DNA from 3 places in the Clostridium sp. Marseille-Q7071 genome. Region 2 is predicted to be linked to each of the others. Evidence: riboswitches for the same ligand, from Rfam matches in the RefSeq annotation. Region 2 holds a riboswitch; each other region holds the start of a gene.
What was found. A riboswitch is a leader RNA that binds a small molecule or an ion and turns the genes downstream of it on or off. The one in region 2 is predicted to bind thiamine pyrophosphate.
Positions count from the first base shown of each region.

Region 1: another riboswitch for thiamine pyrophosphate. It lies ahead of thiT (energy-coupled thiamine transporter ThiT); the one in region 2 lies ahead of thiW (energy coupling factor transporter S component ThiW).
Region 3: another riboswitch for thiamine pyrophosphate. It lies ahead of thiE (thiamine phosphate synthase); the one in region 2 lies ahead of thiW (energy coupling factor transporter S component ThiW).

Region 1 is NZ_CBCOPR010000001.1:380,495-383,786, forward strand. It holds gene ACWPW7_RS01685 (cold-shock protein) at 1-122, shown strand, start outside; gene ACWPW7_RS01690 (GGDEF domain-containing protein) at 349-1,452, opposite strand; gene ACWPW7_RS01695 (S1 RNA-binding domain-containing protein) at 1,680-1,859, shown strand; TPP riboswitch at 1,915-2,015, shown strand; gene thiT (energy-coupled thiamine transporter ThiT) at 2,203-2,832, shown strand; gene ACWPW7_RS01705 (hypothetical protein) at 2,855-3,292, opposite strand, start outside.
Region 2 is NZ_CBCOPR010000001.1:2,488,428-2,491,719, reverse strand. It holds gene thiM (hydroxyethylthiazole kinase) at 1-678, opposite strand, end outside; gene thiW (energy coupling factor transporter S component ThiW) at 802-1,284, opposite strand; TPP riboswitch at 1,432-1,540, opposite strand; gene ACWPW7_RS11675 (hemerythrin domain-containing protein) at 1,642-2,046, opposite strand; gene ACWPW7_RS11670 (pyruvate kinase alpha/beta domain-containing protein) at 2,158-2,703, opposite strand; gene ACWPW7_RS11665 (metallophosphoesterase family protein) at 2,841-3,292, opposite strand, start outside.
Region 3 is NZ_CBCOPR010000001.1:2,997,870-3,001,161, reverse strand. It holds gene thiC (phosphomethylpyrimidine synthase ThiC) at 1-1,157, opposite strand, end outside; gene thiE (thiamine phosphate synthase) at 1,126-2,190, opposite strand; TPP riboswitch at 2,297-2,397, opposite strand; gene ACWPW7_RS14165 (N-acetylmuramoyl-L-alanine amidase) at 2,493-3,275, opposite strand.

The DNA of each region.
Region 1 (3,292 bases), 2.1 Mb from region 2:
TTATTCATTTCTCTTCAATTCAAGGAGAAGGATACAAAACTTTAGAAGAAGGTGACAAAGTACAATTTGAAGTTGTAGAAGGTTCTAGAGGACCCCAAGCAGCTAATGTTGTTAAGTTATAATTTAGCTTATATAATTAAATATTTTTATTTCTTTATAAACAGCTACACCCTTCACATTATTATGAAGGGTGTTTATAGCTTAAGTAATATTCAAAATTTAACTAGTCAGTATACTAGTCTACTTTTCATCATACTGAGCCGTTAGAACTTAATGATAGCTTGAAGCCTCTGAGCCTGTGTGATGCAAAATATATGCCTACCTTTGGCTAGTTGCTTTTTCATATGCCTAAACTATTTCTTTATTAAATTTTTTATACTTATACATCTTCTTATCTGCACCACAGATTATAGTCTTAAAATCATATTTTTCTCCTCCAGCTATTTCAAAAATTCCGTAACTAAAATCTAAAGTATAGTCTTGTTCTCTATGATTTTTACATATCTCTCTCAAATTTTCCATAATTTCAATTGCCTCATCTTCTCTACACTTATCTAATAATATTAAAAATTCATCTCCGCCTAGTCTACCATATAAATTATTGCTATTGATATGAGATCTTAATGCTTGAGAAAATCTTATCAATAACTCATCACCTATAGTATGTCCATAGTTATCATTGACATATTTAAAATTATTAATATCTATAAAAACTATAGAACTTGTATAGTTTTTATTATAAAATTCGTTAAGATAATATTCTATTATCTGTTCTAAATAACCTCTGCTATAAAGGCAAGTCAGACTATCATAAGTTGCTTTTTCCCTTAATTTGCCTTGAATCAAATGACTTCTAACTGCCAATCTAAATTCATTCAGTATATATTTTACTGTTCGTATATCTTCACTTGAAAAAGCCTCTTCTATAACAGTACTATCTAAATTTAATATTGCAGTTAAAACTCCATCTAAATATATAGGTGCACTTAAAGTATTGTGTATATTTAAAGATTCTGTTGAAATAAGTATATACTTTTTTGAAGGATCCATATAAACTTCATTAAAATTTCTAGGATTTTCTATTATTGCAATATCCTTAAAATTATTTATTTTATGAAGATATATTTCCTCTTTTTTTAATATTATTTTTTTTAAATCATCAGAATATCCATGAAGAGATATAAACCTAAATTCACTTCCATCTTCTGTTATTTTAAGTAAGCTACCTTTAGACGCCTTCGGTACCAATTTTATAGCTGTATTTAATATTAGATCATAGACCTCTTTTTCATTTTTAAGGGAAATTATCTTTTCACTAACAGCATATAGAACTTCTTTTCTTTTTTCTCTTTCTATTAAGCTTTTTTTATAGCTATATATTATGCAACCCTCTATAACACATATTAGTGTTAATACCCCAGTCAATGTTACTAGTAAATTATTTGTCAACATATTAACCCCACTTTTTAACATATATGTTTATTCTTAATTATACAGAATAATTGTGAATATTTGCTATAAAAAAGATAAAAATAATATATATGAGTATTTGTTTTGTAGAAAAATAATTTAAGTTTTATATTTATGCAAGATTTTTGAAAATTGTTTTGTATATCTTTAAATTAAATCTATTTATTAGTCTAATACAAAATTTATAATACAGTTGAAAGGGTGATTTAATGTTTGGCAAAGTAATAGATATGAACAATACAGATGCATTTGTAGAACTTACAGAGGGTATAACTATAAATGTATCTGTAAGCAAACTCCCTAATCATATAAAAGTTGGTGACAAAGTAGATGTATCTTTTTCTAATTCTTCAACTATGCTATATAATAAAATAATAGATTTCTTATAATTTTTATTGTGTTTTCTTTAGTTACATAATATAATGAAATTGTAATAAAAATCTAATAAATTGCTAGGGGTGCCTTATGGCTGAGAGATGAACAATTCATTAACCCTTGTACCTGAACTGGATAATGCCAGCGTAGGAAAGCGTCTATATTAAAATAGAAATTAATATACCTTATGCCTATATTGGCATAAGGTTTTTTATATATTTAGCACTTTATAATATACAATTATTAGATTTATATTTCTTTAATATACACTTTTAAAAGTAATTTTATTTTTAACATATATTTAAAGCATCTTTGATTTATTATTTTAGATGTCTAAAATAAAAGGGGGGTTCAACTATGTTAAATGCATTACAAGAAAACTTATCAAAAGTTTTAAGTAGTAGTACTACAATTTTTACATTAATAGGAGCTCTAATAATAATTATTGCTTTTACAAAAATTAAAAAAATTAAATTTTCTACATCCATGATAACTCAAATTGGTGTAGCTTTAGGTGTATCCCTAGCACTTAGCTTTATAAAGCCTTTTAATGCACCTTATGGTGGAAGTGTTACTTTGGGAAGCATGGTTCCAATTATAATTATTTCCTATATTTATGGCCCTGTAGTTGGAGTTTTAACTGGATTTTTAAGAGGAGTATTAGATTTTATAATTGGTCCAGCTCAGATACTCCATCCTATACAAATACTATTTGACTATGTGCTACCATTTATGGCAATAGGTCTTTCAAGCTTAATTAAGAATAATAAATTATTAGGGACAGTTTTTGGTACCTCGCTAAGATTTGTATTTCACTTTATTTCTGGCTTTATATTTTGGTCAGCCTATGCACCAGAAGGTATGTCTCCTTTAGTATATTCATTCTTATATAATATTTCATACGTATTCTTTGATGGGTTAATCTGCGTATTAATATTAGCAGTTCTTCCTCTTGAAAGATTACAAAGAGAATTTAAAAGAGCCTAGGGAACTCCCTAGGCTTTTAAATTTAAAAATCATCTGGTTTTTTTTCGTATATTCCTATTTTCCATTCGCCTTTTTCATATTTATTAACTACATAATAGTTAGTTTCATACTCACCAGCATGTCCCTTAAAAGTAATTATCGCTTTATATTTTGTAGAAGTATATCCTTCAGTATTTATATTCATTACTATATCAAAACCTTCTACCTTTGCATCCTTCACTAAAGTTACATCAGACATCTTATTAAACCTTTGCTCAAAGTTCAATAAATCAGTAGATAAAATAAATTTTGACATTTCTAAATCTGAACTCATATTAATTCCTATTTTAGGATTGTCTTCTTTACTCTTTTTATACATGTCGACTGCTTCGTATATTGTATCATAATAAACATTTTGAAAATCTATAGGTTTTCTTATATTCCAGAAATTTTTAATTATGTCATTATCAAGTCTTTTTGA
Region 2 (3,292 bases):
CTCTTTAGTTACAGAAACTAATGTTGCAATTACAGCTCCCATCATACATCCCATGGCAGTAACTTTACTCATAATGCTATGTCCATTTTCTACTATATAACATATATCTTTATAGCATATAATATCTATCTTTCCAGTTATGCATATTACTGAATTTAATTTATAGCTTAAAGCTTCAGCCAAAGCTTTTCCTTCTTTTATATAATCAATGCCCTCTTCATTTTCCTCACTATCTACCCCTTTAGAATTGGTTTTAAGTCCACATAAGGTTTTGATTTCTGAAAGATTTCCTTTAATTACAGAAAAGTTGATTTCCTTTAATAGTTTTTCAATAGAACTCTTTCTAAAATTAGATGCAGCTACCCCTACAGGATCTAATACTACAGGTATATTTAAACTATTAGCCTTTTTCCCTGCCAATATCATAGATTTTAGTGTATCTTTTGTTAACATACCTATATTTATAAGAAGTGCTGAAGATTGAGATACTATTTCTTCTACTTCTTCTGCATCTTCACTCATTATTGGAGAAGCTCCTAAGGCTAAAGTTATATTTGCGCAATCATTGCAACTTACATAGTTAGTTATCTGATGTATTAATGGCTTTTTATCTTTTATAAGCCCTAAAATAGTACCTCCCTTTTCAAGTACATCTTCTATATGTTTATACTCGCTCAAGCTTTATTCCCCCTTATTCTAAACAATTATTTGAAATTAACAATTATAAATCTTTAATTATTAATTGATATCCTTAAACTCTAAACTTACCCTACAATTATAGATACTTAACCTTATATAAAATTAAATAGTTTTCATAACTTTAGTTTTTTCAAATACCATAACTAAAAGATAAGCAATTACACTTCCTACTACTGTACTTACACCAAAAGGTATTATAAAGGCAAAGGCGCCTACTGATTTCCCCATAATTAATTTAGCTATAGGAAAGGACATCAATGATCCTAGTATCCCTGTTCCTATTACTTCTCCTATTACTGCCATGAAATTTTTCTTTGTTTTCTTATAAAAATAACCTGCTAAAGCTGCCCCTACCATACTGCCTGAAAAAGCAAGTAAGGTCCCTGTGCCCAAAATATTCCTAAGTAATGATATACAAAAGGCTATAGCTACTCCATTTACAGGTCCTAGCGCTATTGCAGATACAACATTTATAGCATGTTGTACAGGAAAACACTTTGCAACGCCCATAGGAATATAAATAGATGACCCTAATACGCCTATAGCAATAAACATAGCAGATAATACTATTTTTTTAGTTTTCATAAAGATTCCCCCTTTTAAATTTATTGTGCATAGCTAATGATGTAATTTAAGATAATTCTCAAATTTACTGAATATTTTAAAATAAAAAAGCACAAATCCAGTTTTGGATTTGTGCTTATGTTTACAGCATAAATATAGGATAAATTTAAGTATCCCAAACACACTTCCTACGCTGGTATTATCCAGTTCAGGTTAAGGGTCTAAAAGTACACACTTTTACTCTCAGCCAGTTTTACTAGCTCCCCTGTGTAAATATTTTCTTTATAGTTTAATATTAACATCTTGTTTCTGTATATTCAACTTATTTATTTAGTTTATAAAATCTAGCTTTTATAAATTAAATCTGTATTATACATCTTAGAGTAATTTATATAACTCTCTATCTTCACTTTCCATTCTTTTTTCTATTTTATCAAAAACCTCTTTTGTATTAATAATAAATTTATCTTTATTATTAATTATCTTACTCCTAGTATTGAACTGATTTTTATAATTATTAAATACGTTAAGTATATCTCCCATCTCATCAATATAACACTTAGCTATATTTTTAATTTTTTCATTTTCATTTTTTAATAAGTTTGGATATAGAAATTTATCTTCACTCTCTAAGTGAATTCTTAGCTTTCCTGATAATAAATTTATATTTTTTGCAATTTCACTGCATTCCACTTCTAAATCTTTATTTATAAGCTCCTTTATATTATAAATCATCTCTAAGATTTCAATATGTTGTCTAGTTAAATTATTAATATTAGCCATAAAAGTACCCCCAAAGTAAAATTCTTATTTTAACATAATTCTATTACTTTTAGGCAAATATTTCTGTAACATTTATTACACTTTGTAAATGTTATTAAATAAAGGAATTTATTAAAAATTATATGGCTTACAAATTATTTCTTTAATTTTTGTATCTAGTATAGCTGAACCATGTGCTGGAGTTAATATTATTGCCGTATCTGCACCTTTTCCTGAGCCACCTATAGAAATTATATCCTCTCCATATAGTATAGTACCTCCATCTAGTGCCATTATAGCTACTTCTACTGCCACTTTGACACCTTGTCCAAACATACGTAAACTATAAGCCATAACCTCTACAGGAGAAATTCCTCCAAATTTTGTTGAAAGAGCTCTTTCAGCACCAGATAATACGTGAGTACTTGTATATACCTTAAATCCACAGCTCTTTAATTCTTCCATTCTTTCCTCACTTATTTCTTGAATACCAGCTTCTCTAAAACCATTAACATGAGTAACAACTACTACATTTAATCCACTATCTTTTAAAAGTAAAGCAGTGTCTCCTGCATTGGAAGCTACAACTATATTTTTAATTCCTCTTTCCTTTGCAGTTTTAACTGCAAGCTCAATTGTTTTTATAGTATTCTCTCTTCCTGCTTTTTCAAAATACATAATCATTCTCCTTCTATTATTAAATATTTTAAATTCCTGTTATAAATAAGTTCCATAGTTTCTTCTAAAATCCTTTTATTCATTCACTGAAGCTATTTAAATACACTAAAATAAAAAATAAAATTCTTTAAATAATATTAAGTATTAATCTTTATAATTTTTAATATTTCTCCCTTTTCGTTTAATTTAACGCCGGTTAAAACTCCATCTTTATACCCCGCTCCTGTATCAATATTCAAAGAATTCTCTTCCTCATTATAAATAGGTTCGCTATTTTCGCAGGGAGTATGTCCAATTATTTGTAGCTTGTTTATATTTTTTACTTTCCCTCTGTTCCATAGAACCCCATGTGAGTCTGTTTCCTCAAAACAATTTAAAGCAATTTCAGATAATCCTGCATGACTTATAAATATATTCTCATTTTCCCAATATAAAGGTAAAGTTAAAAACCAATTTACATCTTCAATTGGATTTTTATTCTCACTTTTATATTGCTCTAAAGTTTCATATCCGCACTGCCTTAGCCAATTTTCATTAGGTTCATTTAAGAAATGATATATAATTTCAAATTCATGATTCCCTTTTAAAA
Region 3 (3,292 bases), 510 kb from region 2:
TTGAACATTTCTTCCCAATCCAACGCCTGTCTTGCTTTGCTCATTTTATAATCTATATCTTTTGCACCTTTTACATTTTTAGCTATATCAGCAGCATGAGCGGCTATTTTAGAAGCAATTATCCCCTCTTTCATATCTTCTAAGTTTGGAAGTCTTAAATGCTCTGATGGAGTTACATAACATAAAAAGTCGGCTCCATAAGTAGCTGCAATAGCACCACCAATAGCACTTGTAATATGATCATAACCTGGTGCTATATCCGTAACTAATGGTCCTAATACATAGAAAGGTGCTCCATGGCAAAGTTTCTTCTCAAGTAACATATTAGCTTCTATTTCATTAATAGCCATATGACCTGGCCCTTCAATTATAACTTGTACATTTCTCTCCCATGCTCTTAAAGTAAGTTCTCCTAATATCATAAGTTCTTTTATTTGACAGGCATCAGTAGCATCATTTATAGAGCCTGGTCTGCAAGCGTCGCCTAAACTTAATGTTAAATCATATTTTTCGCAAATGTCTAGTAATCTATCAAAATGCTCATAAAATGGATTTTCCTTGTTATTTAATTCCATCCAGGCAAATAGTAATGATCCACCTCTTGAAACTATATTAGTAAGTCTTTTATTTCGTTTAAAAGTATTTATAGTCTCTCTATTTAATCCCGCATGGATAGTAACAAAATCTACTCCATCCATAGCATGTTTTTCAACTACATCGAAAAACTCATCTACAGTTATATCTTTGAGTTCTTTATCATAAAATCCCACTACATCGTACATTGGAACAGTACCAATCATTGCAGGTGACATATCTATTAGTTTTTTTCTAAAATCATAAGTTTTGCCATAATTACTTAAATCCATTATAGCTTCTGCTTTCATTTCTAATGCTATTTTGACTTTTTCAAGTTCTGCTTCAATATTAGCACAATCCTTTGATATACCTAGATTTACATTAATTTTCGTTCTAAGACCTTGTCCAACACCTTCTGGTGACAAGCTCTTATGATTCTTATTTGCAGGTATTGCTATTTTACCCTCTGCAACTAAAATTCTTAACTGTTCTATATCTATGTTTTCCTTTTCTGCAACAATCTTCATTTCCTTTGTTATAATGTGCTTTTTAGCAGCATCCATTTGAGTTGTGTAATTCATAGTTATCCTCCTCATTTATCCCATTTATTATTTTTCTAATATTATTAACTTTAGCTTTTATATTTTCTGTACTAATAAGTTCAGAAATCATAGCAAAACATTTGCCTCCATGGCTTATTACATCCATTAAATTTTCTTCTTTTATGCCACCTATTGTTACAGAGGGTAATTTTATATTTTTTGACACCCATTTTAAATATTCTAACCCTTCTGAATATTCTACATCTTTTTTAGTTGTAGTATTAAATATTGGTCCTACACCTATGTAATCAACCTTCTTTTCTAAAGCTAAAAGAGCTTGATTCTTATTATGGGTAGAAAGTCCAATTATCATATTAGGTGCTATTTTTCTTGCTTCTAGTGAATCCATATCTTCTTGCCCTAGATGTATACCATCAGCTTTTACTGCTAATGCAATATCAATATCATCATTTACAATAAAGGTTACATTATTTTTTTTAGTTAATTCTCTAATAATTTTACATTGATTTAATTTGTAAACTTTGTCTCTATTTTTCTCTCTATATTGAATTATTTTAATACCATTTTCAATCAGTTCTTTAGTTAATTGAATATTATCTCTTCCATTAGAAAAATCCTCTCCTAAAATGGCATAAATACTGTCTTTAAAATAAAACTTTCTATTTGGATAAGTCTTTTCAAGATAATAGGATTTAAACCTTAAAGTCTCATATTTTTTACCATATTCATAGTATCCTAATATTTTTAATAGTTCCTCAATAGTTCTTAGCCCTTCTTGTATTCTTTTAAAATTAGATTTTATTAATGCTTCAATAGTTTCTTTTTTATCTACAGTGGTTCTCAAAGATATAGCAGCACCAATATCATTTATTGAATCTCTATAGGTTATAAGTTCATCACTATCAAAAGTTTTTCTTACATTATGCCTTAACTCTCTAAGCTCTTTAGTTTTTATTTCATCATTATAGTAGAATCTGCATAGGTCCTCTAATACCCTAATACCTTCAGATGCCCTATTTATATTTGCATCAATAATTCTATATATAGACAAAATACTGCCACCTCCTAAAACAAAATGTTGAAAGGTTATTATTTTTAATGTACTTTTATCTAAATTAAAAAAGCTTGCCAAAGGCAAGCTTAAAAATACATATAAAAGTGCATTTATTCTGCTTCCCTACGGTGGTATTAACCACATCAGGTTCAAGGGTTAGGCAAAATCTGCCCTCTCAGCCATAAGGCACCCCTAGCAATAAGGTTATTTAATTCTTTAATTTCATTATAACAATATTTAATATTTTTGCAACATATATCTAAAAATAATCAAATTATGAATTCGATTATATATTAGACTTATAAAATCTTTATATAACTAATATTTATATATCCTCCGCTGTTACCATAATATATAGAATACCAACCATTAGATTTTTTGTATAACTTAACTTTATCATTCTTTTTTAATTGTCCAATTACTGAATAATTTATACCAGGTCCACTTCTTACATTTAAAATATCAGCAGTGATTTGTGCTATTTTATCTTTAATAGAATAGTCATCAGTAGTTGGAATGGTTTCTTTATTATCATCAATACCAGTTAACGCTTTAAATATGCTTTTAGCTACGGTATATGGTCCAAGTTTCTGCCATAAATTCATATCATTTTTATTATCTACGAATGCGACTTCTGGTAATATGCAAGCCATATTAGTTTCTCTAGGAACGTATAAGCTTTTATTTTCTTTTACTCCTCTATTTCTAAGTCCTAAATTGGATATGGCATCTACTACTGCCTTAGCACAACTTGAAGCTAGTCCAGAATTTGAAAATACATATACTTCTGTGCCATAACCATTTCCATCAGAGGAGTTATGATGCATGCATATATGAAGTTTCGGTTTATAATTATTAGCTCTATTTACTTCTAGTACTAGCCTATCATTTACAGATAAATCTTCATCATATGGTGTTACATCATATATTGTTAAGTTGTATTTATTACATAGTTTAACAAATTCCTTAGTTATTGATTTATTTAATTCAGCTTCAATCTTATATCCTACAGCCCCAAGATCTGTTTTAGTGCAATGTCCTGCAGATATCGTTAGTGTATCACCTTTATTTATCAGTGCCATAATATTATCACCTCAAT